Regions from separate parts of the Escherichia albertii genome, predicted to be linked through region 1. Evidence: predicted binding sites of a transcription regulator. Region 1 holds the regulator's gene; each other region holds the start of a gene.
The links. Region 1 encodes CRP, which controls carbon source genes, mostly activating them, when cyclic AMP is high. Its sites were predicted from a motif close to ATGTGANNNNNNTCACAT; they were not measured.
Positions count from the first base shown of each region.

Region 1 (11,103 bases):
CGGTCGTTGTTGAGCCGATTCAGGGAGAGGGCGGCGTGACGGCAGCGACGCCAGAATTCTTGCAAGGCTTGCGCGAGTTGTGCGATCAGCATCAGGCATTATTGGTGTTTGATGAAGTGCAGTGCGGGATGGGGCGGACCGGCGATCTGTTTGCCTATATGCACTATGGCGTGACGCCGGATATTTTGACCTCTGCGAAAGCCTTAGGCGGCGGCTTCCCGATTAGCGCCATGCTGACTACGGCAGAAATTGCTTCTGCGTTTCATCCGGGTTCTCACGGTTCAACCTACGGCGGTAATCCGCTGGCCTGTGCGGTGGCGGGCGCGGCCTTTGATATCATCAATACGCCGGAGGTGCTGGAAGGTATTCACGCGAAACGCCAGCGTTTTGTTGACCATTTGCAGAAGATAGATCAGCAGTACGATGTGTTTAGCGATATTCGCGGTATGGGGTTGTTGATTGGCGCTGAGCTGAAACCACAGTACAAAGGTCGGGCGCGTGATTTCCTGTATGCGGGCGCTGAGGCTGGCGTCATGGTGTTGAATGCCGGCCCCGATGTAATGCGCTTTGCACCGTCGCTGGTGGTGGAAGACGCTGATATCGACGAAGGGATGCAACGTTTTGCCCGCGCCATGGCGAAGGTGGTTGGGGCGTAAAACGGACCCAGGCCTGATAAGACGCAGCTTGCGTCGCATCAGACAAAAGGTGTCGGATGCGGCGTGAACGCCTTATCCGACCTACGGTTTGCTCCAGGCAATGAATTGATTACGCCTTCGAATCCCGCAACTTGCGGTTCAACCAAATCCCGTGATGCGGTCGCTGTCGCCACGCCATCGACGAAATGGTGTGCATGGTGTTCAGATGACCAATAACCCGCTGTAAATGCTGTTCCAGCGTACCTGCCGCACCTTCGTGCGGCTGCATCTCCGGCGCATCCATAATATTGGTATCGCCAGAACTTCCCGGTTCGTCATACTCCAGCCGCTGTTGACAACGCTGAATGGCAATTTCACAAGACTGCAAATATTCTTGTGCCAGCTCCGGCGGTAATGTCCGATGTTCCCGCGCCAGTGTAGTCATGGCATTAATATGCTCAACAATAAACTGACTGTGCGTTACCCACAGTTTCATATCGGCCAGGTAATGGCTGTTAAATGCGGGTTCCTGCATCGCCTGATTTAATGAGTTATAGAGGGTGTTATGCGCTTGATTCACCCGCATTCGCTGCCAGGCCAGTGGTGTAGGTTGTGGATCTTTACTCAGAATCAGACGAATCGCTTCCTGATAGGTTTCTAAAGCATCATGGGCGTTTTTCCGCAATAAGCCGCTCTGCCATTGCGGCCACAGCCAGACCGTGCCACCGAAAGCAATCAAACAACCAATAATGGTATCGATAAGACGAGGAATGATGTACTGCTCGCCGTTCAGCCACAGCAATTGCAGGGTATACACGGCGGTAATGGTAAAACCGACCGTCGCCCAGCCGTAGTTTTTGCGCAATATCAGATAGCTGGCGAGCGTGGTGAGTAGCATCAGCGTCAGGGTGTAGCCTTCCGGTATTTTGAAGTGCAGCGCCACGCCTGCAATGATTAACCCAACGACAGTTCCGACGGAACGATTCACAATCCGCAAGCGAGTCGCACCATAGCCATTTTGCGTTACCAGCAACACGGTCATCAGGATCCAGTACGATTTCGGTAAATGCAAAGCAGTTCCCATCAAGCTGGCAACGCTTAACATCACGCTCAGTCGTCCGGCATTACGCAACGCCGGAGACTTCAATGAGAGATAGCTTTTCAACGCCGGGAGTAAAGGCATCCGGCGTTGTTTATCGGCCAACAGGTCGCGAGCATAAAGCGGCCTTTGCGTACGCAACACGCGGGCAATGCGACTGAAATGCCAGTAACAGAACTGCCCTACGGGGTTATCCGGGTGCTGGCGGGCAATTTTCTCCAGTGCGCCAATTTGCTTTTCCATCGTAAAACGTGTTGGCAGGCGATGGTAAAGAATGTCATCAGCCAGTACGCGCAGACGAGTGGCGACGGTTTGCGCATTCCAGCGGATAACCTCTTCAGCATGGCTACGCTCGACCAGCTTTTGCACCTCTTCAGGTTGATGCAAACTGACCGAAATATGCTCCTGTAAGTCCAGCGCTTCCTGGAAAATACGCAGCATCCGCTTGTAATCGGTATTATTTTGCGCGGAAAGCATATGCATTTGCTGATAGCACTGGGTAATTAAATCAACGGCTTTTTGCTGGCGCACCAGCAGCGGCGGCAATGCTTTTTCAGGATCGGTATGCTGGGTAAGCAGGCTATATTTGGCTTCGCAATAATCTGCCAGTTCACGGTACAGCAAGCTAAGTGACTCGCGTAGCGGTTGTTCGCGCCAGAGCCAGAACCAAAACCAGTTGAACAGCCCGTACCAGAGCGTGCCTAATGCGTAGATAAGCAACGGTTCCCAGACTGGCATGTATCCTGCCAGACTTAAGGTAAAAATGGCAGCCAGCAGCGATGCGGGGAGTAATTTAGCGTGTAAAGGCCCCAGTTCGGCAGTGACGCCAAGCATCAGGGTTAACCCGGTCAGTAGAAAGGGTAGGGGAACATCTTTTGTCAGTAAGAGTTGCGTCAGCAAACTACAGGTAGCAAACAGAGACGCGCCAATGATTAAGCGTTTGAAAAAACGTTTGTGGGGAGTATCAAGCCCCGCGATGTTACAGCAGGCAGGAACCAGGGAGAAGAGAAGACCAAATCTTAACTCACCAAGCATTAACCCAACGGCCACGGGCAAACATAGCACCAGCGTTTGGCGTAGTGCATAGTTGATATCGGGATGATAAATCAGTCTGCGCCACATCGGGTTAAACAAAATGGCGCGCTATTCAGTAACGCGCCACTCCGACGGGATTAACGGGTGCCGTAAACGACGATGGTTTTACCGTGTGCGGAGATCAGATTTTGATCTTCCAGCATCTTCAGGATGCGCCCTACGGTTTCACGGGAACAGCCGACAATCTGACCGATTTCCTGGCGAGTAATTTTGATTTGCATACCGTCCGGGTGAGTCATGGCATCAGGCTGTTTGGCCAGATTCAGCAGCGTCTGCGCGATGCGACCTGTAACGTCAAGGAACGCCAGGTTGCCCACTTTCTCTGAAGTGACTTGCAGACGACGCGCCATCTGTGCAGAGAGACGCATCAGAATATCCGGGTTTACCTGAATCAGTTGGCGAAATTTTTTGTATGAAATTTCAGCCACTTCACAGGCTGTTTTCGCACGTACCCATGCGCTACGCTCCTGGCCTTCTTCAAACAGGCCCAGTTCGCCAATAAAATCACCCTGATTCAGATAGGAGAGGATCATTTCTTTACCCTCTTCGTCTTTGATCAGCACTGCCACAGAGCCTTTAACGATGTAGTACAGCGTTTCCGCTTTTTCACCCTGGTGAATAAGCGTGCTCTTGGATGGGTACTTATGAATGTGGCAATGAGACAAGAACCATTCGAGAGTCGGGTCTGTTTGCGGTTTGCCAAGCACCATGCGCGGTTATCCTCTGTTATAAGCTTTCTCCAGAGCCAGATAACGCCGCTGTCTCTGGATTGCCGAAATATGCTTCCCGCTACCTGGGAAGGGGCTATCAACTGTACTGCACGGTAATGTGACGTCCTTTGTATACATGCAGTACATCAATGTATTACTGTAGCATCCTGACTGTTTTAGCATAGCTTTCGCCTTGTGTCTCCTGGTGTCTCGCTTCAGCATGACCCAGGTCGCCTTCCGTTGCGCGATTTGGTCAGTACGCGTACTCTGTCAGGAAAATTGATGCAATGGAGTTCCAATTATGCAAGCGCGTGTGAAGTGGGTCGAAGGGTTAACTTTTCTGGGCGAATCCGCCTCTGGTCACCAGATTTTAATGGACGGCAATTCTGGCGATAAAGCCCCCAGTCCGATGGAAATGGTGTTGATGGCGGCAGGTGGTTGTAGTGCCATTGATGTGGTGTCTATTCTGCAAAAAGCGCGTCAGGATGTGGTCGATTGTGAAGTAAAACTGACCTCTGAACGCCGCGAAGAGGCGCCACGCCTGTTTACGCACATTAATCTGCATTTTATTGTCACTGGTCGTGACTTAAAAGACGCAGCGGTTGCGCGTGCGGTGGATCTCTCAGCCGAAAAGTATTGCTCGGTGGCGCTAATGCTGGAAAAAGCAGTGAATATTACCCATTCGTATGAAGTGGTTGACGCGTGATTTCATGATTAAAGTATGAAGCCGGATAATATTCTATCCGGCTTCAAAAGTGAGTTACTCGATTTTCTTCCCTTCCATCAAGCGTTGTACCAGCGGCAGCATAATTAACTCCATTGCCAGACCCATTTTGCCGCCTGGCACTACTAATGTATTGATGTGAGAAATGAATGAACCCTGCAACATCGCCAGCAGCCAGGGGAAATCAATACCTTCCAGATTACGGAAATGGATCACCACAAAGCTTTCATCCAGCGACGGGATACCTTTTGCCGCGAACGGATTTGAGGTGTCGACAGTGGGAACGCGCTGGAAGTTAATATGGGTGCGGGAAAACTGCGGCGTGATGTAGTTGATATAGTCTTCCATTGAACGCACAACTGAGTCCATTACCGCCTCTCGTGAGTGCCCGCGCTCGCTGGTGTCGCGAATGAGCTTTTGAATCCACTCAAGGTTAACGATAGGCACCACGCCGACCAGTAAATCCACATGTTGCGCAACGTTATGCTGTGGCGTGACTACGCCGCCGTGTAAACCTTCATAAAACAGGACATCAGTGGGTTCCGGCAGCGGTTGCCACGGAGTGAATGTCCCCGGCACCTGATTCCACGGTACCGCTTCATCGTAGGTGTGCAGATATTTACGAGATTTCCCTTTACCGCTCTGACCGTATTCAATGAAGGTCTGTTCCAGCAGGCCGAAATCGTTAGCCTCGGGGCCGAAGTAACTGATATGCCGCCCGGCATCGCGCGCTTTGCGGATCGCCATGTCCATTTCCGGGCGGGTATAGCGGTGAAAACTGTCGCCTTCCACTTCGGCTGCATGCAGATTTAACTGCGCGAATATTTTGCGAAACGCGAGGCTGGTGGTGGTGGTCCCCGCGCCGCTGGATCCTGTTACCGCAATGACCGGATGTTTGGCAGACATAGTAACTCCATGACTTAGCTATCATTATTATCTCGTCCGCCGACGGTTGCAGGTTATTCGCGAAACTGACTGCGCGGCATGATATTGACCGTTTCGTGCAGTTCCGACCACACCAGCACCGCTTCTCCGCACTGTAGCTGGCGTTTGACGTCGGCGACTTTCTGTTCAAGTGTGCGCTCATGTTCACCATAATCGGTGCCTTCACGTAACACAAAGCTTTCAATTAAATTTTCCAGCGTTTCGGGGGAGAGGTCTTGCCAGGGAATCAACATGATTTCGCCTCCAGATACGTTGATAACCAGTCAGGAATGCGTGACTCGAGCCACATTTTCGGGTGGAATAACGTACCGCCAATGAAGCCGACGTGACCGCCATGTTCAGTCAGTTGATACTCCACCTGAGGAGGTAAATTTTCCGGTTTCGGGATCACCTGATGATCCATAAACGGATCGTCTTTGGCGTGAATAATCAGCGTCGGTTTGGCTATCCGATTGAGCATCGGCATGGCGCTACATTGACGATAATAGTCGATAGCGTCAGCGTAGCCGTGAATTTTGGCGGTGATCAGATCGTCAAATTCACGAATGCGACGTACCGATTTTAACTGCGCGAGATTAATCGGTAGCGTACCGGGGTAGGCCGCCAGTTTGCGCGCAGCATTGGCTTTTAACAGGTTCAGCAAGTAACGCTGATACACGCGGGAAAAGCCCTTTTCCATATGATAACTACAGGCTTCCAGCATAAACGGCGCGGAGACAATCACTGCCGCATCAATCGGGAGATCATTGCCTTCTTTAGCCAGCAAACAGGCCAGCATATTACCACCGAGCGAATAGCCGACGGCAGCCGTTGGCGCATGACCAAACTCGCGTTGCAGCCAGCGTAAAAACCAGTTGGCGTCTTCGGTTTCTCCCGAATGGTAAATGCGGTGCATACGGTTTGGTTCACCGCTGCAGCCGCGAAAATGCATCACCACGCCCAGCCAGCCGCGCTTTTTCGCCGCCTCGACCAGACCATGCGCATAAGGGCTATTGAGGCTGCCTTCCAGCCCGTGAAACACAACCAGACGCGGTTTATATTGCGCCTGTGCGGGATCTTCACTCCACGCGAGATCGACAAAATCGCCGTCGGGCAGTTCCAGCCGCTGCCAGTACGGGGTGAATTTCACCTGACGACGAAACAGACGCGGCAGCATGGTTTGCAGATGGCAATTACTGAAACCGCGCATGGGGGTGAACTCAGCACTGCTGCTGGCGTCGTTGAGATCGGTTGCCGTTATCTGCGCCATCAGTTGCTTTGGCCTTCCTGCAGCATCTGCTCAAGTTGTTCCTGGGCTTCCAGCCACGCCATTTCACACTCTTCCAGTCTGGATTTGGCGCGGGCTTGTTGTTGCAGGCAGTCGGTCAGTTCTGCTTTACGGCTCTGGTCGTACAGTTCGCTGTCGGCAAGTTTCTCTTCCGCCTGCATCAGTTGCGTGTTTAGCGCCTCCATCTCTTTTTCCAGACGAGCAATCTCTTTACGCAGGGGCTGAGTTTGCGCACGTAATTCTGCTTCCCGACGCTTCTGATCTTTACGCGCCTGGGCGCTGTTGGCGTTCTCTTTCGGCGCTTCGTCGGTTTGAGTTTCCTGTTTTTGTACGTCGCTCAACCACTGTTGATAATCTTCCAGATCGCCGTCAAACGGTTCGACTTTACGATCGTGAACCAGATAGAGATCGTCAGTAGTGGAACGCAGCAAATGGCGGTCGTGCGAAACGACGACCAGCGCGCCTTCAAATTCGATCAACGCTTCGGTGAGTGCCTGGCGCATGTCGAGGTCGAGGTGGTTGGTCGGTTCGTCGAGCAGCAACAGATTCGGACGTTGCCAGACGATCAGCGCCAGTACCAGGCGGGCTTTTTCCCCACCGGAGAAGCGGCGCGTTTCTTCCGTTACTTTATCGCCCTGGAAACCAAAGCCGCCGAGGTAATCACGCAGTTTTTGCTCCAGCTCTTGCGGCGCTAAACGTGCCAGATGTTGAATAGGTGATTCGTCGGCGCGCAGATACTCCAGTTGATGCTGGGCGAAGTAGCCGAGTTTGATCCCTTTCGCCAGACCAATTTCACCGCTGACTGGCGCCAGCTCTCCAGCTAACAGTTTGATTAATGTTGATTTACCTGCGCCGTTGCGGCCTAACAGACCAATGCGCGAACCCGGTACCAGATTCAGTTTTATCGAATCGAGAATAATGCGATCGCCATAGCCTGCGCTGACTTTTTCCATCTTCAACAACGGATTTGGCAGGCTTTCCGGTGCGCGGAAGCTAAAGCGGAACGGGTTGTCGACGTGCGCGGGAGCAATCAACTCCATACGCTCGAGCATCTTAATGCGGCTTTGGGCCTGTTTTGCTTTAGTGGCTTTGGCGCGGAAACGATCGATGTAACTTTGCAGATGTGTCACGCGCTCTTGCTGGCTTTCGTACATCGCCTGTTGTTGCGCCAGACGGGTAGCGCGCTGTACTTCAAAGGAGCTGTAGTTACCGGTGTACTCGAACATATTTTGCTGTTCGATATGAATGATTTTATCGACGATCGGATCGAGAAAGTCACGGTCGTGGGAGATCAGGATCAATGTACCCTGATAGCTCTTCAGCCATTTTTCCAGCCAGATAACGGCATCGAGATCGAGGTGGTTTGTCGGTTCGTCGAGCAGCAGTAAGTCTGAACGGCAAATCAGCGCCTGAGCGAGGTTAAGGCGCATACGCCAGCCACCGGAGAAATCGCTCACCGGACGCTCCAGTTGCTCATTGCTGAAACCGAGGCCGTGCAGCAGGCTGGCGGCGCGGGAACGAATACTCCACGCGTCGATAGCGTCCAGCTTGCCGTGAATGGTGGCAATGGCGTGCCCGTCGTTACGTTCGTTGGCGTCGTGGAGTTGTGCTTCCAGTTGGCGATATTCGCGGTCGCCATCAATGACATATTCCAGCGCTGCTTGGGGTAGTGCAGGTGTTTCCTGATTCACCCACGCCAGTTGCCAGCTACCAGGGAAGGTGTAGCTGCCGCCGTCGGCGCTGATTTCATTTTTCAGCAATGCGAGCAGGGTAGATTTACCGCAGCCGTTTTTACCCACCAGGCCGACTTTCTGACCAGGGTTAATGGTGGCGGTGGCATTATCCAGCAGGACGCGCACGCCGCGACGAATTTGTAACGAGGAGAAAACAATCATAAGGCGCCGTATGTTCAGACTATGTTAAATTATCATTATGATAATGTAGTGTATGGGCGAGCTGCCGCACCGGGCGCAATGGTAGCCCAAAACAGCGACGCGACACAAAACACAAAACCATACCGGGAGGGGGATGATGTCTCAGCCAGCGAAAGTTTTGCTGCTGTATGCCCATCCGGAATCTCAGGACTCGGTGGCAAACCGGGTGCTGCTTAAACCGGCTACGCAGCTCAGCAATGTTACCGTGCACGACCTTTACGCGCACTATCCCGACTTTTTTATTGATATCCCCCGTGAGCAGGCATTGCTGCGCGAACACGAGGTGATTGTTTTTCAGCATCCTCTTTATACCTACAGCTGCCCGGCGTTACTGAAAGAGTGGCTGGATCGGGTGTTAAGCCGTGGTTTTGCCAGCGGGCCGGAAGGAAATCAACTGACGGGAAAGTACTGGCGCAGTGTGATCACCACCGGCGAGCCGGAAAGTGCCTATCGCTATGACGCGTTAAATCGTTATCCGATGAGCGATGTCCTGCGGCCCTTTGAATTGACGGCGGGCATGTGTCGGATGCACTGGTTAAGCCCCATCATTATTTACCGGGCGAGACGGCAAAGCGCACAGGAGCTGGCGAGTCATGCCAGAGCCTACGGTGACTGGCTGGCAAATCCGCTCCCTGCGGGAGGTCGCTGATGGAAGGTTCCGATTTTTTACTCGCGGGAGTGTTGTTTCTCTTCGCGGCGGTGGTTGCGGTGCCATTAGCATCGCGGCTGGGCATTGGCGCTGTGTTGGGATATTTGCTGGCAGGGATTGCGATTGGCCCGTGGGGGCTTGGGTTTATTAGCGACGTCGATGAGATCCTCCACTTTTCGGAGCTCGGCGTGGTGTTCCTGATGTTTATCATCGGTCTGGAGTTGAATCCCTCCAAACTTTGGCAACTACGGCGTTCGATTTTTGGCGTAGGCGCGGCACAGGTGCTGTTAAGCGCGGCGTTGCTGGCGGGATTATTGATACTGACGGATTTCTCCTGGCAGGCGGCGGCGGTGGGGGGCATTGGCCTTGCGATGTCTTCAACCGCAATGGCGTTGCAGCTGATGCGTGAGAAAGGGATGAATCGCAGCGAATCTGGACAGCTAGGTTTTTCGGTTTTGCTGTTTCAGGATCTGGCGGTGATCCCGGCACTGGCATTAGTGCCGTTGTTGGCGGGATCGGCAGATGAGCATTTCGACTGGATGAAGGTCGGTATGAAGGTGCTGGCGTTTGTCGGCATGCTGATTGGCGGGCGCTATTTGTTACGTCCGGTATTTCGTTTTATTGCGGCTTCCGGCGTGCGGGAAGTGTTCACCGCCGCGACGCTGCTGCTGGTGTTGGGGTCCGCATTGTTTATGGATGTGCTGGGGCTGTCGATGGCGCTCGGTACGTTTATTGCGGGCGTGCTGCTGGCGGAAAGTGAATATCGCCATGAACTGGAAACGGCTATCGATCCGTTTAAAGGCTTGCTGCTCGGGCTATTTTTTATCTCGGTCGGCATGTCGCTCAACCCTGGCGTACTTTATATCCATCTGTTGTGGGTAGTGATAAGCGTGGTTGTGCTGGTGGCGGTGAAAATTCTCGTGCTGTATCTGTTGGCGCGACTGTATGGCGTACGCAGTTCTGAGCGGATGCAATTTGCTGGCGTGTTGAGTCAGGGCGGCGAGTTTGCCTTTGTGCTCTTTTCTACCGCTTCTTCGCAACGCTTATTCCAGGGCGACCAGATGGCGCTGTTGCTGGTGACGGTAACGCTTTCCATGATGACCACGCCGTTGCTGATGAAGTTGGTGGATAAATGGCTATCCCGCCAGTTCAACGCCCCGGAAGAAGAGGATGAAAAACCGTGGGTTAACGATGATAAACCGCAGGTGATTGTGGTGGGCTTCGGACGTTTTGGTCAGGTCATTGGTCGTTTGCTGATGGCAAATAAAATGCGGATTACCGTGCTGGAACGGGATATCAGCGCCGTTAACCTGATGCGCAAATATGGCTACAAAGTTTATTACGGTGATGCCACGCAGGTTGACCTTTTACGCTCCGCAGGCGCAGAGGCCGCAGAGTCTATCGTTATTACCTGTAACGAACCGGAAGACACCATGAAGCTGGTGGAGGTTTGCCAGCAACATTTCCCACATTTGCATATTCTTGCGCGAGCGCGCGGACGTGTGGAGGCGCATGAGTTATTACAGGCAGGGGTGACGCAGTTTTCCCGCGAGACATTCTCCAGTGCGTTAGAGCTGGGGCGCAAGACGCTGGTTTCTTTGGGGATGCATCCGCATCAGGCACAGCGGGCGCAACTGCATTTTCGACGCCTGGATATGAGGATGCTGCGAGAGCTAATTCCTATGCATACCGATACGGTACAAATTTCTCGCGCCAGGGAAGCCCGACGCGAACTGGAAGAGATTTTCCAGCGTGAAATGCAACAAGAACGACGCCAGTTGGATGGCTGGGATGAATTTGAGTAGAGGATAACGATGGCAATCCGAAAACGTTTTATCGCTGGCGCGAAATGTCCAGCCTGTCAGGCGCAAGACGCCATGGCGATGTGGCGCGAAAATAATATTGATATTGTTGAATGCGTTAAGTGTGGATACCAGATGCGGGAAGTCGATAAAGAAGCTCGCGATCACGTTCGCAAAGATGAGCAAGTTATCGGGATTTTTCACCCGGACTAGCGATATGTGCCGAGTTTTTTTAAGCTAGTG
Region 1 covers NZ_CP117568.1:2,483,121-2,494,223, reverse strand. Annotated here, with positions in the region: gene argD (bifunctional acetylornithine/succinyldiaminopimelate transaminase) at 1-656, shown strand, start outside; gene PS053_RS12190 (YccS/YhfK family putative transporter) at 766-2,856, opposite strand; gene crp (cAMP-activated global transcriptional regulator CRP) at 2,907-3,539, opposite strand; gene PS053_RS12180 (OsmC family protein) at 3,841-4,245, shown strand; gene PS053_RS12175 (phosphoribulokinase) at 4,300-5,169, opposite strand; gene PS053_RS12170 (YheU family protein) at 5,223-5,441, opposite strand; gene PS053_RS12165 (hydrolase) at 5,435-6,457, opposite strand; gene PS053_RS12160 (ABC transporter ATP-binding protein) at 6,457-8,370, opposite strand; gene kefG (glutathione-regulated potassium-efflux system ancillary protein KefG) at 8,507-9,058, shown strand; gene kefB (glutathione-regulated potassium-efflux system protein KefB) at 9,058-10,863, shown strand; gene PS053_RS12145 (YheV family putative zinc ribbon protein) at 10,873-11,073, shown strand.

Region 2 (11,103 bases), 550 kb from region 1:
CGCGCCATCATAGATTTTCATCAGCGAGCCGGTGGTGGTGATTCGCCCTTCCGGGAATATCACCACTGGACGCCCCTGCTCAACCAGGCGCACCAGATGCTTAATCGCCATGGGTTGCGTCGGGTCGAGAGGAACAAAGTCGATAAATGACTTCAGCCAACGCATATACCACTGCTGACTAATAGAAGTGTAAACGGCAAATACCGGGCGTACGGGTAAAAACAGCGCCAGTAAAACGCCGTCAATAAAAGAGACGTGATTAGGCGTGATGAGAACTCGCTCGTCTTTCAATGCCTCAGTGTCTCCGGTAACGCGAACACGGTACAAAACACGACACAAATTACGGAAAAAGCTAAAAAGCATTCCAACTCCCTTTGCTCATTATTCAGTAAAAGCGAATGGGGGGAGATTACACGAGAAGGGGAACGGGAGCGACAGTAAATTGGGTGCGAAAAAAAACCTGCGCATCCGCGCAGGTTGGTGCAAGAGACAGGGTACGAAGAGCGTACCGAATAATCTCACCAATCAATACCTCTGGGATCTTGATTGTGGTCTGCGCGAAGACTCTTCGCCAGCAAGAAAACGCAAAGGAATTAAGGGAAATGCAACCAGGTGTGTAAATTATCGGTTACTGTTACAGATTGATGACAAGCAAAAAAAAACCTGCGCATCTGCGCAGGTTGGTGTAATTCATGTGCTCAACCCGAAGTTGACTTCACCTATCAATACCTCTGGGACCACCACTTTAACAATCCATAGCCAAACGCCACTAGCGGTCAATCGCAACAGCGTTTCGCAAAGTGTAACCAAAGGTTTGTAATCTCTTTTTTTGTCTTATTTATTCTCGTTTCACGCACACTTCCCATTCAGAAAGTACCACGCCCCTTGAACCGACAAGCGTTTTCCGTAACACTGGCAGAATGTAAGCGTTTACCCACAAAGGTATTTTCATGGCGACCATAAAGGATGTAGCCCGACTGGCAGGCGTTTCAGTCGCCACCGTTTCCCGTGTCATTAATAACTCTCCAAAAGCCAGCGAAGCTTCTCGTCTGGCTGTGCATAGTGCGATGGAATCTCTAAGCTATCACCCGAACGCTAACGCGCGTGCGCTGGCGCAACAGACCACCGAAACAGTTGGCCTGGTCGTTGGTGATGTTTCCGATCCGTTTTTTGGTGCGATGGTGAAAGCGGTCGAACAGGTGGCTTACCATACTGGTAATTTCTTATTAATTGGCAACGGTTATCACAATGAACAAAAAGAGCGTCAGGCCATTGAACAATTGATCCGCCACCGCTGTGCCGCGCTGGTCGTCCATGCCAAAATGATCCCGGATGCCGATTTAGCCTCATTGATGAAACAAATGCCTGGCATGGTATTGATCAACCGCATCCTCCCCGGCTTTGAAAATCGCTGTATTGCGCTGGACGATCGTTACGGCGCCTGGCTGGCAACTCGCCACTTAATTCAACAAGGCCATACACGCATTGGTTATATCTGCTCTAACCACTCTATTTCTGACGCCGAAGATCGCCTGCAGGGGTATTACGATGCTCTTGCCGAAAGCGGTATTCAGGCCAATGACCGGCTGGTGACTTTTGGCGAACCAGACGAAAGCGGTGGCGAACAGGCAATGACCGAGCTTTTGGGACGAGGCAGAAATTTCACTGCAGTAGCCTGTTATAACGATTCAATGGCGGCGGGGGCGATGGGCGTGCTCAATGACAATGGGATTGACGTACCGGGTGAGATTTCGTTGATTGGTTTTGACGATGTGCTGGTGTCACGTTATGTACGCCCACGTTTGACCACCGTACGCTACCCAATAGTGACGATGGCGACTCAGGCTGCCGAACTGGCATTGGCGCTGGCGGATAATCGCCCTCTCCCGGAAATCACCAACGTTTTTAGTCCGACGCTGGTGCGTCGTCATTCAGTTTCAACGCCGCCGCTGGATACAATCCATCATGCATCCAGCGACTAACTACGATTAAAGCAGCTCAAGCGCCAGTAATTCACCAATGGTCTGGCGGCGGCGAATCAACCTCGCCTGACCGTTATCAAACAGAACTTCCGGTAGCAGCGGGCGGCTATTGTAGTTCGATGACATTGACGCGCCGTACGCGCCAGTATCATGCAAAATCAAATAATCGCCAGCTTTTACCTCCGGCAAGGCGCGAGTTTCGACTTTGCCCCCTTCCTGCTGGGTAAAGACATCACCCGATTCACATAATGGCCCGGCAACCACAGTTTCCACCGTTGGCGCATGTTCAAGAGAACGACCATCTGCCGCCAGCGCACTAATGTGATGATAGCTGCCGTACATTGCCGGGCGCATCAGATCGTTAAATCCCGCATCAACCAGAACAAAGCGGCGACTGCCCATTTGTTTGACGCTCCGTACCTGGGTTATCAGTACGCCAGACTGCGCCACCAGAAACCGACCGGGTTCAATTTCCAGTTTCACATGGTGTCCCAAATGGCGGGCGATCTGCTCACGCGCCGCGTTCCACAGGCCATAATAATGTTCGATATCGACCGCCTCTTCTCCCTGTTGATAAGGAATGGATAGCCCACCGCCAGCAGAAATAGCCTGTAAATCCTGACCAAATTCGATGACCTGCCGCACCATCGCGCCACACACCTGTTCCAGATGCGCATAATCGACGCCGGAACCGATGTGCATATGAATGCCGACCAGTTGCAGACGATGGCGTTGTATCACTTCCAGAGCAGCCGGAAGATCGGTATACCAGATACCGTGCTTACTGTTTTCGCCACCGGTATTGGTTTTTTGGCTATGGCCGTGACCAAACCCCGGATTAACGCGCAGCCACACGCGATGCCCTGGCGACACTTGTCCAAGTTGGTCAAGCATATCAATAGAGCCAGCATTCACCGGAATTTGCAGTTCGCTAACGCGCTCGAGCGTCGCCTGATCAATAACATCGGCGGTAAACACAATGTCGTCAGGATGCGTTTGTGGGTTATATCCTGCCGCCAGGGCGCGCTCGATTTCCCCCAACGAAACAGAATCCACCTTCACGCCCTGTTCACGCATTAAGCGCAAAATATGAATATTGGAACAGGCTTTCTGAGCGAAGCGCACCACATCAAACTGTTTCAGAACGGCAATCTGTCGACGAATAATTTGTGCATCATAGACCCACACCGGGCAACCGAATTCTGCGGGTAAGCGCAACAGATTTTCAGCGGTGAGATCGGTATCAGTACTGAACAGTGAATGTGGCATAGCAAACTCCAAATAAATGCTTTTTTATGATTACGCCACATCATAAAAAGAATAAAAAATATCGTTTTATGTTGAGTCTATGCAAAAATGATATGGAATATCGGATAGCAGGAGAATGCAGATGGCCGCCGTTAACTTACGTCATATTGAAATTTTTCATGCAGTTATGACAGCAGGAAGCCTGACTGAAGCGGCACAGCTACTGCACACCTCACAGCCAACCGTCAGCCGTGAGCTGGCGCGTTTTGAAAAAGTCATCGGGCTGAAATTGTTTGAGCGCGTACGTGGAAGATTGCATCCCACGGTACAAGGATTACGCCTGTTTGAAGAGGTACAGCGCTCATGGTACGGACTGGATCGCATTGTCAGTGCTGCGGAAAGCCTGCGCGAGTTTCGGCAGGGCGAGCTTTCTATTGCCTGCCTGCCAGTATTTTCACAGTCTTTTTTACCTCCGCTGCTGCAACCGTTTCTGGCTCGCTATCCTGAAGTCAGCTTAAATATCGTGCCGCAAGAATCACCATTACTTGAAGAGTGGCTTTCAGCCCAACGCCATGATTTAGGACTCACTGAGACGCTACACACGCCTGCGGGAACAGAACGTACCGAATTACTGTCATTAGATGAAGTTTGTGTTTTACCGGCGTGTCATCCGCTGGCGGCAAAAGAAGTATTAACACCGGAAGATTTCCACGGTGAGAACTACATCAGCCTTTCCCGTAGCGACAGCTATCGCCAGTTGCTGGATCAGCTCTTTAATGAACATCAGGTTAAACGGCGAATGATAGTGGAAACCCACAGCGCCGCGTCAATCTGCGCAATGGTTCGCGCAGGTGCTGGCGTTTCCGTGGTTAATCCACTCACTGCTCTGGATTATGCGGCAAGTGGGTTAGTCGTGCGGCGATTCAGTATTGCAGTTCCCTTCACCGTAAGTCTGATTCGCCCCCTGCATCGTCCGTCATCAGCACTGGTTCAGACATTTAGTGAGCACTTACAAATAGGCTTACCAAAACTGGTTGCCTCGCTTGAGGCTATTTTATAGAGCATTACGACAGCATAAAGGACACAGCATCTTCGGCATGGATTGCCGTCGTATCGAACACAGGCAGAACACTGCGCTCTTCCGGCAGCAGTAAACCTATTTCAGTACAGCCAAAAATAACGCCCTGCGCTCCCTGTTCTGCGAGGCGAGCAATCACTTGCGCATAATAAGCGCGTGATGCTTCGGTGAATTGCCCGAGGCACAGTTCTTCAAAAATGATCTGATTAATTTTCTCCCGTTCATCCGCAGCCGGCACCAGGCAGTTAATAGAAAATTGCTCCGCCAGCCGTCCGCGATAAAAATCCTGTTCCATGGTGTAGCGCGTTCCCAACAGCGCCACGCGTGTCATTCCGGCCCGACGAATCGCTCGCCCGGTGGCATCCGCTATATGTAAGAAAGGCAGCGAGCAACGAGATTCAATCGTCTTAGCCACTTTATGCATCGTATTAGTACATAACACGATACCTTCTGCCCCCGCACGCTGTAGGCCAAGCGCCGCCCCGGCCAGAATATCGCCTGTTTTATCCCATTCCCCGCGCCGTTGACACTCTTCTATTTCATAAAAATCAACGCTATGCAGTAACACTTGCGCAGAATGAAGCCCACCAAGCCGCTGCTTAATTCCCTCGTTTATCAAACGATAGTAAGGGATTGTGGATTCCCAGCTCATGCCGCCCAGTAAACCAATTGTTTTCATTCCTTTCTCCTGACATATGAGTTAATGCAGCAAGGCAAAATAAGGAACGTAACAACCACCTTAACGGCCTCGAATCCGATCTCTATTAACGGAAAAAAGGTCGGATGTACAGCATATCCGGCCTGTAAAATCAGACGCCGATATTTCTCAACTTCTCTCCCGCCATTTTGAAAATACGCGGCGCATATCACGTCGAGGTCGCGGCGTTAAAGCTGATTTCCGTATTGATAGTAACCATTTTTTCCTGCCAGCACAGAGTAATAACACAGGTAAAAAAATACGTGATTAATACAGGTGTCAGGCCGGAAATAGCATAGATATGGATTATTTTATAGCTACAGTATGGACTATGCTGATTCGAAAAAATCAAAAACCCCGCCAGTTTTTGAGTGGCAGGGCTGTAATAATAAATCGAGGAGATTAACGAGCCAGCCATTATCATAAAATGAATTAATGACAGCAGACGTTTAACAGACGGGAAAGAAATACAGAGCTATTCATCGCGTTCTATCGTTAATGCCACCCCCTGACCACCGCCAATGCAGAGTGTAGCCAACCCTTTGCGTGCATTGCGTTTCACCATTTCATGAACCAGAGAAACCAGAATACGGCAGCCAGAAGCGCCAATTGGATGACCGAGAGCAATGGCGCCACCATTGACATTAACCCGGCGCTCATCCCACTCGAGCATTTTACCGACGGAAAGCGCCTGCGCGGCAAAAGCTTCGTTAGCTTCAATAAGATCGACATCGGCCAGTTGCCAACCCGCACGTTCCAGACAACGACGAGTCGCATATACGGGGGCAATGCCCATCAGTGCGGGGTCCACGCCGACACTGGCAAATGCGCGAATACGAGCCAGCACAGGTAAATTCAACGTTCGCGCTTTGACTTCGCTCATCATCATAACGGCTGCTGCGCCATCGTTGATGGATGATGCATTTCCTGCAGTAACAGAGCCGTGACTATCAAATGACGGATCTAAGCAGGCTAATCCTTCTACACTGGCGTCAGCACGAGGCTGTTCATCGGTATCAACAACCCGTATCTGCCCATTGTTTTGCGTTCTGACCGGGACTATCTCATCCTTAAATCGTCCGGCATCAATAGCCGCCCGCGCTTTTTGTTGTGAACTAAGGGCATAAGCGTCTTGCAACTGACGACTGATACCATACTCGCGGGCCAGATTCTCAGCGGTAACGCCAATATGATAATCATTGAATGCGTCCCACAGACCATCATGAACAAGACTATCAACCAGTTGGCTATCACCAAGGTGTGCGCCGGTTCGACTATCAGTCAGGACATGTGGCGCGCGGCTCATATTTTCCTGGCCACCGGCAATAACAATATCAGCCTCGCCACACTGAATCGCCTGAGTGGCGAGATGCAGTGCTTTTAGCCCGGAACCACAAACATCATTAATAGTAATTGCCGAGACACTGTTAGGAAGGCCACCTTTAATAGCCGACTGTCGTGCCGGATTTTGCCCTGCCCCAGCGGTCAGGACCTGCCCGAGAATCACTTCATCCACCGCATGTGCAGCAACACCGGTGCGTTCTAATAACGCTTTCACAACCAGGCTGCCAAGCTCCACAGCGGAATGCCCCGCCAACGCTCCGCGAAAGCAACCAATAGGTGTTCGTAACGCCCCGACAATCACAACATCTTTCATCACAACCTCGCACGAATTAACCGTGCAATAGTAAATGATTGTTAAAAATAGTTATGATAATTGTTTGGTAAAAGTGATTTTTATCACAAAGGAGATACGCTGAAATGAGGGGGGAGATAGCCAACTGGCACGCAAGGTTTGCATCTACTAACATACGAATGCATGGGTTGATATGGCGTTAATCTCCCATGTTTCACCTGGTTTATGGTAAATTGCCCTCCATTTTATTTAATTTGTAGATGATACGTTCAAATAATGTCTAAGATTTGGTCAAAAGAAGAAACTCTCTGGAGCTTCGCGCTCTACGGCACTGCCGTTGGCGCAGGAACGCTCTTTCTCCCTATTCAGTTAGGTTCAGCAGGAGCCGTAGTCCTGTTTATTACTGCACTGGTCGCCTGGCCCTTAACATATTGGCCACATAAGGCCTTGTGTCAATTCATCCTTTCCTCGAAAACTTCGGCAGGAGAAGGGATCACTGGCGCGGTAACGCACTACTATGGGAAGAAGATCGGTAATTTGATTACCACTCTCTATTTCATTGCATTCTTTGTCGTTGTTCTAATTTATGCCGTGGCAATCACAAACTCATTAACGGAACAACTGGCAAAACATCTGACTATTGACCTGCGTATCCGTATGCTGGTTAGTTTCGGCGTGGTGTTGATCCTGAATCTCATCTTTCTGATGGGGCGCCACGCAACAATCCGGGTAATGGGGTTTTTAGTATTCCCATTAATTGCTTATTTCTTATTTCTTTCTATCTACCTTATCGGTAGTTGGCAACCATCTTTACTAACTGCCCAGGTTGAATTCAATCAGAATACCCTTCACCAGATATGGATATCGATTCCCGTGATGGTTTTCGCCTTTAGCCATACGCCAATTATTTCTACGTTTGCTATCGACAGACGTGAAAAATATGGCGAACTCGCTATGGATAAATGCAAAAAAATTATGAAGGTCGCTTATCTCATCATCTGCGTAAGCGTGTTGTTCTTCGTCTTTAGCTGCCTGTTATCAATACCGTCTTCTTATATCGAAACGGCAAAAAAGGAAGGCGTTACCATTCTTTCGGCGCTCTCTATGCTGCCAAATGCCCCAGCCTGGCTATCAATTTCCGGGATTATTGTTGCGGTAGTGGCGATGTCTAAATCATTTTTAGGAACCTACTTTGGTGTTATTGAAGGTGCAACTGAAGTTGTCAAAACAACATTACAACAGGTAGGGATTAAAAAAAGCCGGTCATTTAACCGCGCACTATCCATTATGTTGGTATCGCTGATTACCTTTATCATCTGCTGTATCAACCCGAATGCTATTTCAATGATTTACGCGATAAGTGGTCCGCTCATTGCCATGATTCTGTTTATCATGCCAACACTTTCAACGTATCTCATCCCTGCGCTGAAACCCTGTCGGTCAATTGGGAATCTGATTACGCTGATCGTAGGCATTCTGTGCGTATCAGTAATGTTCTTTAGCTAACTTTCAGAAGTGGATGGTTCAACACGCAAGCACAGTGAACCATCCACTCTCTTTAAATCCCCGCAAATCCCGAATCTCCTGAATTGATTTCCTCCTTAGATTTCAGACCATTAGTATAATCAGATCAGTAAATATCTTAAATAAGAACATTTAAGATGCACCTTTAGGTTTTAACGGTTATTGTCTAATCATCCGAAAGCAATTTGCAATATAGATATTCTTAATAGATAAAGTGGTTTTCCGACTCCTTGCGCATACGTAATCAAGATAAAAGCCAAGCCTGTGAAAAAAAACAAAATATAAATACGGATAATTCCAGCTTCCGATAAAAAATGAGAATTATATGAAATACAGAATAATCATGATATTTCTCTAAAAGGTTAATAATTTTGCACGTATTGACATCAGCAATAACGAATGAAACTATGAAATTATCTATGAATATGAATAGGGAGGTTCTGAACATGGGACTGTGTAGCCGATTTAAAAGTCTTACGTGCAATAGCTGTTCAATGCATTGCCAAATAATGCCCGAAGAGTCACCACGCTTGCAGTATTGCGCAAATGCATGTTTTTGTATGTGGCCGGAAGAGAGCTCATATTTCAATCGTGGTATGATTGAAGGCATATTAAGCAAAAATCACAACGCCAGATTAAGTGGATACATATTCGTTGATTTTTCAGTAAGTTTCCTACGCTTGTTTTTAGAAAAAGACTGGATTGATTATCTCTCCAGTACAAATATGGGGATCGTCCTGGTAAGTGACAGAAATATGCAATCTTTAGCTAATTACTGGCGCAAACATACTCCCGCTATATCAGCTATCATATATAATGATGATGGACTTGATGTAGCTAATGAAAAGATAAGACAGTTGTTTATTGGTCGGTACTTATCATTTACTAAAGGCAATACATTGACCCAGATGGAATTTACTATCATGGGATATATGGTCTCTGGCTACAATCCATATCAAATCGCAGAAGCGCTCGATATGGACATCCGTAGCATCTATGCTTATAAGCAACGTATTGAAAAGAGAATGGGAGGTAAAATCAACGAATTATTCATCCGTTCTCATTCTATTCACCATTAATATGATATTACTATAGTCGTTATACGGACATTAATGGTGTGTCCGTATTTTCGCCTATACATAAAGTTACTTTTATTAGGTTGCGCTAACTCGTATTCATCTTTTTATCTTGTTCAGCTAATGGCAAAAAACATAAACACTTATTGCAACACATGTAAATTATGTTAATCACATCAGCATTTAATGTTGCAAATAAACAACATAATTTAAATTCATCATATGAATAAAAAATTGTTCTATATTTATAGAACGAATAACAATATACTGATAAAACTCTATATTTTCTATTGATTTATTCTATTTATAAATTTGCGTATGTATTGGATTATAAACGATAATATCGAATTCTGGCCCGAAAAAAAAAGATTGATCTCGGTCCATAACACCGATCTTACGATCGTTCTGACAACGCCAGCCAGTCGCTGTTTGACACTTCTTCTTGAAGCTTTTCCCGATGTAGTCACCCAGCAAGATTTTTTCAAAAAGGTATGGGAAGAAGCAGGCATGCACGTGCCAACCAATACCTTATATCAAAACATATCCATCATAAGACGCGGCTTACGAGCAGTCGGAGAAACAAGTGATTCGCTGGTTGCAACGGTACCAAGAAAAGGATTCAAAATAGAAAATACGGTTAACGTTGAGCGTCAATCGATCATCACAACATCTGACTCTCCTGAGAACAATACGCCAGCCCTTCAGCCGACTATCTCTTATAAAGAGGAGACAATTGTCAGGAAGAAATTCTTCACCAAAGAAATACGCAAATGCCACAGGACTTTTTTATCCATGTTAAGTGCATTCATCACAGGGCTTTTATTCGCATTTTTAGTATGGCAACACAATCAACCTAAACCATTTTTTGCCGATTACAAATCAATCGCAGAAATAAAAGGTTGCAACTTTAATGTTACAGAAGATAGCTTACATGGCATGAAAGATTACGATAAATATACGTCTCTAATATTAACATCAGGAATTGACTGTAAAAAATATCCATGGCTCTATTTTTCCCTATCCAGAGCCGCTCCAGGGTTAATCGTTATGGCATGTAAAAAAAATTATAATACTCATGAAGTTGCTGGCTGTGTAACCCTCTCTTTTCGTGAGGTTAACCATGCTTAAGTTAAAAAAAACATTATTTTTTATTTTATCTTTTATCAGTGGATTTATACTCCTCACCATTTATTATTATGCAGAGAGCATATTCAGGCATACCGAAGAGTGTACAGCAGACTGGATTATATTCAATGGCCAGGAGCAAGCTAATCTTACGTTGGATTTTATGTATTCAGAAGATAACAAAACGGGAACAGTCGCACTGAGTGGGACATTGCTGCAAAAAAATAAGCAAACAACAACTATCAGACGAGATATTAACTATATCTGGAGTGAAAATTACGACACCACTCACTTTCATTCAAAAAATATAGACAAACTTGCAATTATTGATAATACCGAAGATCAACAGCTTTCTGAAATTTTACCAGACTTCTATGTTTATCCAGATAAAAATTTAAGCTATAATATTTTGACGCAAGGTAAGCATGGCTTCATATTCACCGTAGGAAATAGGGCAATATTATACTGTAGTAAATAAATATATAACACTATAAAATAACAATAATTTATAATCACTACTTTTGTGGTATAAACTTTACCGCACATATGATTATGTTATCCTTCTCATGAAAATATTAATAATAGTCGTGCAGCAGAAAAACACAAAGCGCATAAACCATTAACAACATTTATTAAGCATGAAAAAGTCAAACTCTTCATGTACACTACGCGCATTTTTATTTTTTAAAAAGACTGCCGTATGGAAGATCATAATATTAATATTAACACTTAAATTC
Region 2 covers NZ_CP117568.1:1,933,113-1,944,215, forward strand. Annotated here, with positions in the region: gene aas (bifunctional acyl-ACP--phospholipid O-acyltransferase/long-chain-fatty-acid--ACP ligase) at 1-363, opposite strand, end outside; gene PS053_RS09415 (hypothetical protein) at 443-820, shown strand; gene galR (HTH-type transcriptional regulator GalR) at 951-1,982, shown strand; gene lysA (diaminopimelate decarboxylase) at 1,989-3,251, opposite strand; gene PS053_RS09430 (LysR family transcriptional regulator) at 3,373-4,290, shown strand; gene PS053_RS09435 (aspartate/glutamate racemase) at 4,295-4,987, opposite strand; gene PS053_RS09440 (acetyl-CoA C-acetyltransferase) at 5,481-6,662, opposite strand; gene PS053_RS09445 (amino acid permease) at 6,918-8,147, shown strand; gene PS053_RS09450 (helix-turn-helix transcriptional regulator) at 8,612-9,244, shown strand; gene PS053_RS09455 (winged helix-turn-helix domain-containing protein) at 9,560-10,369, shown strand; gene PS053_RS09460 (hypothetical protein) at 10,362-10,844, shown strand; gene PS053_RS09465 (hypothetical protein) at 10,986-11,103, opposite strand, start outside.
Region 2: a site for CRP is predicted at 6,734-6,751, ahead of PS053_RS09440 (acetyl-CoA C-acetyltransferase). Genes of this name have one in related genera too.

Region 3 (11,103 bases), 480 kb from region 1:
CTGCTGCAACTGCCGCATATCGGCCAGGTTCAGTGCGGTGTCTGGCCAACGCAGGTCCGTGAAAGCGTTCCTTCCCTGCTGTAATTTTATCGCCGCCAGCGTCTGAGCAGGCGGCTACGTATCCCGGTATCAAAGCGCCAGATATGATCGAAAATGCGCATGATGCCGGGTTTGCCGTGCGCCGACATAGCTACAGCATGAAAGCGATGCTGATGTACCCGCTGCAACTCTTTCACTTTACTCATCACGTCGTCAGGCAATCGCTGGGCGATAAAATCAGAAATCACTACCGCATCGGCGTCAAACCATTCCCGACTTTGTAAGCGTTCCATTATGGCGCGAAAACAACTGGCAAGATCGGTGCCGCCACGAAACTGCTGACTTAAAAAACGGATCGCTTGTTCGATGCCTTGCGGGCCTGATAGTTCATAACGGACTATTTCGGTGGAAAATAACATAATAAAGCAGCGACGATTTTCAGCGAGGGCAATGCGCATTAGCGCCAGACAAAACGCCTTCGCACATTGTTCGTTAAAGCCGCCCATTGAGCCGGATGTATCGACACAGACGATAAACGGCCCGCGCGGCTGTTCGTCGTAATCTTTATGAACCACCGGACGTTCAATAACTTTCTCGCGCCATGATTCACCATGCAGGCGATAGGTGAGCAACTGCTTTTCCACCAGCCGACGGTAAAATTCATATTCCAGTTCGGTGATCCCCAGCGTCGCCAGTTCTGGCGGAAGTAACCGTAAAATATCATCGCTTTGTTGCAGGCCATCAACCTGTTCAGGGACGGTCGCCGGTTCGCGCACCATTGTACGGAAGGTTTCCATTTGTGCGTCATTACGCGGTATCGATTTTGCCTCCCGCGAGCGACCGAGTTGTTCTGCCAGACGTTTCAGTTCCGGCTGTTCGTTAAGAAATTCACCATATTTCACAATCAACTGATAGTCGCCGCGTTTGAGTTGTCCGGCACTCATATCCCACAGGCGACCGGCTGCGGTGTTGTTTTCTGCCAGAACCGGTTCAAGCTGGCCGCTTAGCGTCATTCGTTCCTGAACTTCGCTCAACAGTTGTTCGCGCTCTTCTTCTAACAACTGCTGATTTAAGGCCGTTGCTTGCACGATCAGGTTTAAGCGCCAACGCTGGAGAAAAAGTGTGTGTAATGCTGGAGTGATAGTGCTGTTAGTATCAACCAACTGCTGGGCTTGCCCGGCCCAGGGAGAGTGCAGGCGATGCAGTAAGCCCAGAATCTGCGGTAGTTGCACAATAAACTGCGGTGTGGAAAGAAGCTGGCTTTGTTGATAGCACATCACCTCTTCGGTGAGCTCTGCTGGGACGGTTGCGTCCTTCAGACGACGACGCAACGTCTCACGCCAGCGGGGAATATCATCCGTAATTGCCGCCTTCAGCCGCGGGAATTTTTCGAAAAAGACCACTAGCTGTGGTGAGGCCAGCAACGCGATGATCATATCTTCGAGCAATCCTTCTTCGCTGACGGCCAGCATTACATTGAGTGTATCCAGGTTCAGCATTATTGTAGCGCCTGGCGAATCTGGGTGCCGACATCCTGTAGGCTGGCTTCGATACGGCCTAACCAGTCATTATGGATAAACAGACATTTTTGTTGATCGTTGAACAGGGCGCGTTGCTTATGCCAGTCGCTTTCAAGTTCTTCCAGTTGTTGTTTGATTTCGTCCGGTAGACCTTCCGCGGATGTGCCGGGTAGCGCCAGCGTACTCCCCTGTAAACTCACATCACGTACAACAAGATGCTGGGCGCTATCTACTTCCATATTCAGCTTCTGGGCAAATCCGATACCATTTAATTTGCCGCGAATCTCGCCGCCTTTGTTCAGCCACTGTTCCAGCGCGCTGCGCTCAAAAGCGATATGTACGACTTCCATATCATGCAGTTTTAGCGGTTTTTGCAGTAGCAGGGTCAGAGTGGGCGCCGTAACGTCGACAGGAAGTTGATACTGCGGACGACGACTGAATATGCCGCCCAGACGAATTACCGTAAAGGCTGTTTTATCTCTTTGTTGCTGCTGGAGTTGCAGGTGGCGCTGTACAATCGCACCCAGCCGCGTCAACATGCCTTGTTGCTGCCATGCGTGACCGGTCATCAATACGTCAATTTGTTGTTGAATCAAATTCAGGCTTTGGGCGTCATACCACAGGCAATCTTTCAGCAAGATGAGATCAACCGGGGCAACCGCATTACGATCGCTAAAAAAGGCGCTGGCTTGTAGTAAACGGATCGCTTTTTTCCAGCGACGATCGGAAATGTAAGGGGCATCCGGCAATTTATCCAGTTGCTGGCGCAGCATAAAAATCAGCTCAAATACATGATCGGGCAGCGTAATTTCACTAATCTCTTTTTGCCAGCGTTCATACTCTTCGTCCGTAACTTGCAATGCAGGTGGAACCGGATTGTCGTTTTCATCCTGTTGGCCAGTCAGCATGGAGCGGAAATTCGCTTTATCCTGCACTTTATCTAACCACAGACGAATCAGCATACGGTCATACAATGCTTCCAGGCTGCTGTCTGCTTCTGGCAGTTCGTTGGAAGCAGCCATCAGCAGGCGCATAGGAATTTTTTCAACATGGGCGCCATTGCGGAAGTGACGTTCATTAATGGCTGTCAGAAGAGTGTTAAGTATCGCCGGACCCGCTTTCCAGATCTCATCAAGAAAGACGATTTCCGCTTCCGGCAGGTATCCGCAGGTTAAACGCTCATAGCGACCTTCATCTTTTAATGCCTGAATAGAAAGCGGACCAAAAACTTCTTCCGGGGTGGAGAAACGGGTCATCAGATATTCAAAAGCGCGCGCATTCTGGAAAGCGAATTTTAAACGCCGGGCAATCAGACTTTTTGCAATACCTGGCGGGCCGAGCAGGAACACGCTTTCGCCGCTTAATGCCGCTAATAAACACAGGCGGATGGCGTGGCTACGTTCATAAAGTCCCTTTTCCAGCGCACTGCTTAGACGGGAAATTCTTTCCGCTAATAAATGAGGGTGAGCCATAATGAAGTTGTGTCCTTTCGCCAAAAGTTCTGTGTAAACTGCGAGTATAGACGTTTCTTGTTGGTGGCTAAAAGAGTCTCAAAGGAGGGCTATTTTTCTTTGAGCCAGGTTAATGTGCCCGCATTTAGGTGTACGATTTTGCTATTAATCGTGCATACTGTGCGCTTTTTTGTGGGCCAAGGGACTACGCACACATTTCATATTTCAACGAAAGACTAGTCTATGAGCACTGATAATAAGCAATCGTTGCCCGCGATAACCCTCGCGGCGATTGGAGTTGTCTACGGCGATATTGGTACCAGCCCTCTATATACGCTTCGTGAATGTTTGTCCGGTCAGTTTGGTTTTGGCGTTGAACGCGATGCCGTGTTTGGCTTTTTATCGCTGATCTTCTGGCTGCTAATCTTTGTGGTTTCCATTAAATATCTCACCTTCGTCATGCGTGCGGATAATGCCGGAGAAGGGGGAATTCTGACGTTGATGTCGCTTGCCGGGCGTAATACATCGGCGCGAACGACCTCATTGTTGGTGATTATGGGGTTAATTGGCGGCAGTTTTTTCTACGGTGAAGTCGTCATAACACCCGCTATTTCGGTGATGTCCGCTATCGAAGGTCTGGAAATCATCGCCCCGCAACTGGATACCTGGATAGTTCCCCTCTCAATTATCGTTCTCACTTTACTGTTTATGATTCAAAAACATGGCACCGCCATGGTTGGTAAGCTGTTTGCGCCGATCATGCTGACCTGGTTTTTGATTCTGGCAGGGCTGGGCTTGCGCGGTATTATTGCCAATCCAGAAGTGCTGCATGCCTTAAACCCAATGTGGGCGGTTCATTTCTTCCTTGAGTATAAAACCGTCTCTTTCATTGCATTAGGTGCGGTAGTGCTGTCAATCACCGGCGTTGAGGCGTTGTATGCGGATATGGGGCACTTTGGCAAGTTTCCGATTCGCCTGGCGTGGTTCACCGTTGTATTACCGTCTTTAACGCTCAACTACTTCGGGCAGGGGGCGCTGCTGTTAAAGAATCCAGAAGCAATTAAGAATCCCTTCTTCCTGCTGGCGCCGGACTGGGCGCTGATCCCGCTGCTGATTATCGCCGCACTGGCGACAGTAATTGCCTCGCAGGCGGTGATTTCTGGTGTTTTTTCGCTCACGCGTCAGGCGGTACGTCTGGGATATTTGTCGCCCATGCGCATTATTCACACTTCAGAGAGAGAGTCCGGGCAAATCTATATTCCGTTTATTAACTGGTTGCTTTATGCCGCTGTCGTTATTGTGATTGTCAGCTTTAAGCACTCCAGCAACCTGGCGGCGGCGTACGGGATTGCGGTGACCGGAACAATGGTTCTGACCTCTATTCTTTCGACCACCGTGGCGCGCCACAATTGGCACTGGAATAAGTACTTTGTCGCGCTGATCCTGATTGCCTTCCTGTGTGTGGATATTCCACTGTTTACCGCTAACCTCGATAAACTGCTCTCCGGTGGCTGGTTGCCTCTGAGTCTCGGGACGGTGATGTTTATCGTGATGACTACCTGGAAGAGTGAGCGTTTCCGCCTGCTGCGACGGATGCACGAACATGGCAACTCTCTGGAAGCGATGATTGCTTCGCTGGAGAAATCACCGCCCGTTCGCGTGCCCGGGACCGCGGTGTATATGTCGCGTGCAATCAACGTTATTCCCTTTGCGCTGATGCATAACCTGAAACATAACAAGGTATTGCATGAGCGGGTTATTCTGTTAACTCTGCGCACCGAAGACGCGCCATATGTCCATAACGTCCGTCGGGTACAGATTGAACAGCTTTCGCCGACCTTCTGGCGTGTGGTGGCAAGTTACGGTTGGCGAGAGACGCCAAATGTGGAAGAAGTCTTCCATCGCTGTGGCCTGGAAGGGTTAAGTTGCCGAATGATGGAAACTTCCTTCTTTATGTCACATGAATCTCTCATCCTCGGTAAACGACCGTGGTACTTACGTCTGCGCGGCAAACTGTATCTGCTGCTGCAACGTAATGCACTGCGCGCGCCGGATCAGTTTGAAATTCCACCAAACCGGGTTATTGAACTGGGTACTCAAGTAGAGATTTAACCCTAAACGCCTCCTTTTTTCATAAAAGGAGGCGTTTTTATTTTCATGTTTACTCACGATGTAAAACGTTTCGATGTTGATCACATTTCTGTAACGTCGCGATAGTTTTTCCTGTTCAGTCAGGATTAAACTGCGGGTCAGCGAAACGTTTCGCTGATGGAGAAAAAAATGAAAAAAGGCGTCGTTCTTAATTCTGACATTTCGTCGGCGATCTCCCGTCTGGGGCATACCGATACGCTGGTGGTGTGTGATGCGGGTTTACCCATCCCTAAAAATACAACACGTATCGATATGGCATTAACCCAGGGCGTACCTTCTTTTATGCAGGTGCTGGGCGTTGTGACAAGCGAAATGCAGGTCGAGGCAGCCATTATCGCGGAAGAGATCAAACAACATAATCCGCAACTCCACGAAACGTTGCTCACTCACCTTGAGCAGCTGCAAAAACACCAGGGAAATACCATTGAAATTCGTTACACCACGCATGAACAATTCAAACAACAAACCGCAGAAAGTCAGGCGGTAATTCGCAGCGGAGAATGTTCTCCGTATGCGAATATCATTCTCTGTGCTGGCGTGACGTTCTGAGGCCGTCATGGAAGCGTTACTACAGCTTATAGGTATCGATAAAGCGTTCCCGGGCGTAAAAGCCCTCTCGGGCGCCGCGTTAAATGTCTATCCGGGGCGTGTAATGGCGCTGGTGGGCGAAAACGGCGCGGGTAAATCCACCATGATGAAAGTGCTTACGGGTATCTATACTCGCGATGCCGGTACGCTTTTATGGTTGGGTAAAGAGACCACCTTTAATGGACCTAAATCCTCTCAGGAAGCTGGGATCGGCATTATCCACCAGGAACTGAACTTAATCCCACAGTTGACCATTGCGGAAAACATTTTTCTTGGTCGTGAGTTTGTCAATCGCTTTGGCAAAATTGACTGGAAAACCATGTATGCCGAAGCGGATAAACTGTTAGCCAAACTTAACCTGCGCTTTAAAAGCGACAAGCTGGTGGGCGATCTTTCCATCGGTGATCAGCAGATGGTTGAAATCGCCAAAGTGCTGAGCTTTGAGTCGAAAGTCATCATTATGGATGAACCGACTGATGCGCTGACCGATACCGAAACTGAATCCTTGTTCCGCGTCATCCGCGAGTTGAAATCGCAAGGCCGCGGTATTGTCTATATCTCCCACCGCATGAAAGAAATTTTCGAGATTTGCGATGACGTTACCGTTTTCCGTGACGGGCAATTTATTGCTGAGCGCGAAGTGGCATCACTGACCGAAGATTCGCTGATTGAGATGATGGTGGGCCGCAAGCTGGAAGATCAGTATCCACATCTGGACAAAGCGCCGGGAGATATCCGCCTGAAAGTCGATAATCTCTGCGGACCTGGCGTTAACGATGTCTCTTTTACCTTACGCAAAGGCGAAATTCTTGGCGTCTCTGGTTTGATGGGCGCTGGGCGTACCGAACTGATGAAAGTGCTCTACGGCGCACTGCCGCGCACCAGCGGTTACGTCACCCTGGATGGGCATGAAGTCGTTACCCGTTCACCGCAGGATGGCCTGGCGAATGGCATTGTGTATATCTCCGAAGACCGTAAACGTGATGGTTTAGTGCTGGGCATGTCAGTAAAAGAGAACATGTCGCTGACTGCGCTGCGTTACTTCAGCCGTACTGGCGGCAGTCTGAAGCATACTGATGAACAGCAGGCGGTGAGTGATTTTATTCGCCTGTTCAATGTAAAAACACCGTCGATGGAACAGGCGATTGGTCTGCTCTCTGGCGGTAATCAGCAAAAAGTGGCTATTGCCCGCGGTCTGATGACACGCCCAAAAGTATTGATCCTTGATGAGCCTACCCGCGGCGTGGATGTCGGTGCGAAAAAAGAAATTTATCAACTGATTAACCAGTTCAAAGCCGATGGTTTGAGCATCATTCTGGTGTCATCGGAGATGCCTGAAGTATTAGGCATGAGCGATCGCATCATCGTTATGCATGAAGGGCATCTCAGCGGGGAATTTACTCGTGAGCAGGCCACCCAGGAAGTGTTAATGGCTGCCGCTGTGGGCAAGCTAAATCGCGTGAATCAGGAGTAAAAAAATGACAACCCAGACTGCCTCTGGTCGCCGTTATTTCACGAAAGCGTGGCTGATGGAGCAGAAATCGCTTATCGCTCTGCTGGTGCTGATCGCGATTGTCTCGACGTTAAGCCCAAACTTTTTCACCATCAATAACTTATTCAATATTCTCCAGCAAACCTCGGTGAACGCCATTATGGCGGTCGGGATGACGCTGGTGATCCTGACGTCAGGAATAGACTTGTCCGTCGGTTCTCTGTTGGCGCTGACCGGCGCAGTGGCTGCATCTATCGTCGGCATTGAAGTCAACGCGCTGGTGGCTGTTGCTGCGGCGTTGGCATTAGGGGCTGCAATTGGCGCGGTAACCGGAGTGATTGTGGCGAAAGGCCGTGTTCAGGCATTTATCGCTACCCTCGTGATGATGTTGTTACTGCGCGGCGTAACGATGGTTTACACCAACGGTAGCCCGGTAAACACCGGCTTTACCGAGAATGCCGACCTGTTTGGCTGGTTTGGTATTGGTCGTCCGCTGGGCGTACCGACGCCAGTGTGGATTATGGGGATTGTCTTCCTCGCAGCCTGGTACATGCTGCATCACACGCGTCTGGGGCGTTACATCTACGCGTTGGGCGGTAACGAAGCCGCAACGCGCCTTTCTGGTATCAACGTCAATAAAATCAAAATCATCGTCTATTCTCTTTGTGGTCTGCTGGCGTCACTGGCCGGGATCATTGAAGTGGCGCGTCTTTCCTCTGCGCAACCGACGGCGGGGACGGGCTATGAACTGGATGCTATTGCGGCGGTGGTTCTGGGCGGTACAAGTCTGGCGGGCGGTAAAGGTCGCATTGTTGGGACGTTGATCGGCGCATTAATTCTTGGCTTCCTTAATAATGGTTTGAATTTGTTAGGTGTTTCCTCCTATTACCAGATGATCGTCAAAGCGGTGGTGATTTTGCTGGCGGTGCTGGTAGACAACAAAAAACAGTAATAACGACTACAGGACATCTTGAATATGAACATGAAAAAACTGGCTACCCTGGTTTCCGCTGTTGCGCTAAGCGCCACCGTCAGTGCGAATGCGATGGCAAAAGACACCATCGCGCTGGTGGTTTCCACGCTTAATAACCCGTTCTTTGTTTCCCTGAAAGATGGCGCGCAGAAAGAGGCGGATAAACTCGGCTATAACCTGGTGGTGTTGGACTCCCAGAATAACCCGGCAAAAGAACTGGCGAACGTGCAGGATTTAACCGTTCGCGGCACCAAAATTCTGTTGATTAACCCGACGGATTCTGACGCAGTGGGTAATGCTGTGAAGATGGCTAACCAGGCGAACATCCCGGTTATCACTCTTGACCGCCAGGCCACGAAAGGTGAAGTCGTGAGCCACATTGCTTCCGATAACGTACTGGGCGGTAAAATTGCGGGCGATTACATCGCGAAAAAAGCAGGTGAAGGTGCCAAAGTTATCGAACTGCAAGGTATTGCCGGAACATCCGCGGCTCGTGAACGCGGCGAAGGCTTCCAGCAGGCCGTTGCTGCTCACAAATTTAACGTCCTTGCCAGCCAGCCGGCAGATTTCGACCGCACCAAAGGTTTGAACGTGATGCAGAATTTGCTGACCGCTCATCCAGATGTGCAGGCTGTATTTGCACAGAACGATGAAATGGCGCTGGGCGCACTGCGCGCACTGCAAACTGCCGGTAAATCGGATGTGATGGTTGTCGGATTTGACGGTACACCCGATGGCGAAAAAGCGGTGAATGATGGCAAACTGGCAGCGACTATCGCTCAGCTACCCGATCAGATTGGCGCGAAAGGCGTCGAAACCGCCGATAAAGTGCTGAAAGGCGAGAAAGTTCAGGCTAAATATCCGGTTGAGCTGAAACTGGTTGTTAAGCAGTAGTCTTGAATCAGGCGTTATGAACTGATGGTGACACCAATACGTCATCGATAGATGAACGTGTAATATAAAGAAAAGCAGGGCACGCGCCACCCTAATCCGGTGGCGCATTTTATGGACATTCCAAATATGCAAAACGCAGGCAGCCTCGTCGTTCTTGGCAGCATTAATGCTGACCATATCCTTAATCTTCAATCTTTTCCTACTCCTGGCGAAACCGTAACCGGTCACCACTATCAAGTCGCATTTGGCGGCAAAGGCGCGAACCAGGCTGTGGCTGCAGGGCGTAGCGGTGCGAATATCGCGTTTATCGCCTGCACGGGCGATGACAGCATCGGCGAGAGCGTACGTCAGCAACTCGCTACTGATAACATCGATATTTCTCCGATAAGTGTGATCAAAGGTGAATCAACGGGCGTGGCGCTGATTTTTGTTAATGGCGAAGGAGAGAATGTCATTGGTATTCATGCCGGCGCCAACGCGGCCCTTTCCCCGACGCTGGTGGAAGCGCAACGTGAACGCATTGCCAACGCGTCGGCATTATTAATGCAACTGGAATCACCACTCGAAAGTGTGATGGCAGCGGCGAAAATAGCCCATCAAAATAAGACTATCGTTGCGCTTAACCCCGCTCCGGCTCGTGAACTTCCTGACGAACTGTTGACGCTGGTGGACATTATTACGCCAAACGAAACGGAAGCCGAAAAACTCACCGGGATTCGTGTTGAAAATGATGAAGATGCGGCGAAGGCGGCACAGGTTCTGCATGATAAAGGTATCCATACCGTACTGATTACCTTAGGAAGTCGTGGCGTGTGGGCTAGCGTGAATGGCGAAGGTCAGCGCGTTCCCGGATTCCGGGTTCAGGCTGTCGATACCATTGCTGCCGGAGATACTTTTAATGGTGCGTTAATCACGGCATTGCTGGAAGAAAAAACACTGGCAGAGGCGATTCGTTTTGCTCATGCTGCTGCTGCGATTGCCGTGACGCGGACAGGCGCACAACCTTCTGTACCATGGCGGGAAGAGATCGATGCGTTTTTAGACAGGCAGAGGTGACGATTGGCTACGATGAAGGATGTTGCTCGCCTGGCGGGTGTTTCCACTTCAACGGTTTCTCACGTCATCAATAAAGATCGCTTCGTCAGTGAAGCGATTACCGCCAAAGTGGAAATGGCGATTAAAGAACTCAATTACGCGCCTTCAGCACTGGCGCGTAGCCTCAAACTTAATCAGACACGAACTATTGGCATGTTGATTACTGCCAGTACCAATCCTTTCTACTCTGAACTGGTCCGTGGCGTTGAACGCAGTTGCTTTGAACGTGGCTACAGTCTTGTCCTTTGTAATACTGAAGGCGATGAGCAGCGAATGAATCGCAATCTGGAAACGTTGATGCAAAAGCGTGTTGATGGCTTGCTGTTACTCTGCACCGAAACACACCAGCCTTCGCGCGAAATCATGCAACGTTATCCGACAGTCCCTACTGTGATGATGGACTGGGCGCCCTTTGATGGCGATAGCGATCTCATTCAGGATAATTCCTTGCTGGGCGGAGACTTAGCAACTCAACATCTTATTGACAGAGGCTATACTCGCATCGCCTGCATTACGGGGCCGCTGGATAAAACACCTGCGCGTTTACGGTTAGAAGGTTATCGTACGGCAATGAAACGCGCCGGACTGGAGATTCCAGTCGGCTATGAAGTCACTGGCGATTTCGAGTTCAATGGTGGATTTGAAGCAATGCAAGCATTGCTATCACACTCGCAGCGTCCACAGGCGGTTTTTACCGGAAACGATGCCATGGCCGTTGGCGTGTATCAGGCGTTATATCAGTCGGGGTTACGTATCCCACAGGATATTGCGGTGATTGGTTATGACGATATTGAACTGGCAAGTTTTATGACGCCGCCGCTCACGACTATCCATCAACCCAAAGATGAACTGGGGGAGCTGGCGATTGATGTATTAATCCATCGGATGGCTCAGCCGACA
Region 3 covers NZ_CP117568.1:2,962,843-2,973,945, forward strand. Annotated here, with positions in the region: gene asnA (aspartate--ammonia ligase) at 1-84, shown strand, start outside; gene viaA (ATPase RavA stimulator ViaA) at 87-1,538, opposite strand; gene ravA (ATPase RavA) at 1,538-3,031, opposite strand; gene kup (low affinity potassium transporter Kup) at 3,254-5,122, shown strand; gene rbsD (D-ribose pyranase) at 5,291-5,710, shown strand; gene rbsA (ribose ABC transporter ATP-binding protein RbsA) at 5,718-7,223, shown strand; gene rbsC (ribose ABC transporter permease) at 7,228-8,193, shown strand; gene rbsB (ribose ABC transporter substrate-binding protein RbsB) at 8,218-9,108, shown strand; gene rbsK (ribokinase) at 9,235-10,164, shown strand; gene rbsR (ribose operon transcriptional repressor RbsR) at 10,168-11,103, shown strand, end outside.
Region 3: a site for CRP is predicted at 5,191-5,208, ahead of rbsD (D-ribose pyranase). Genes of this name have one in related genera too.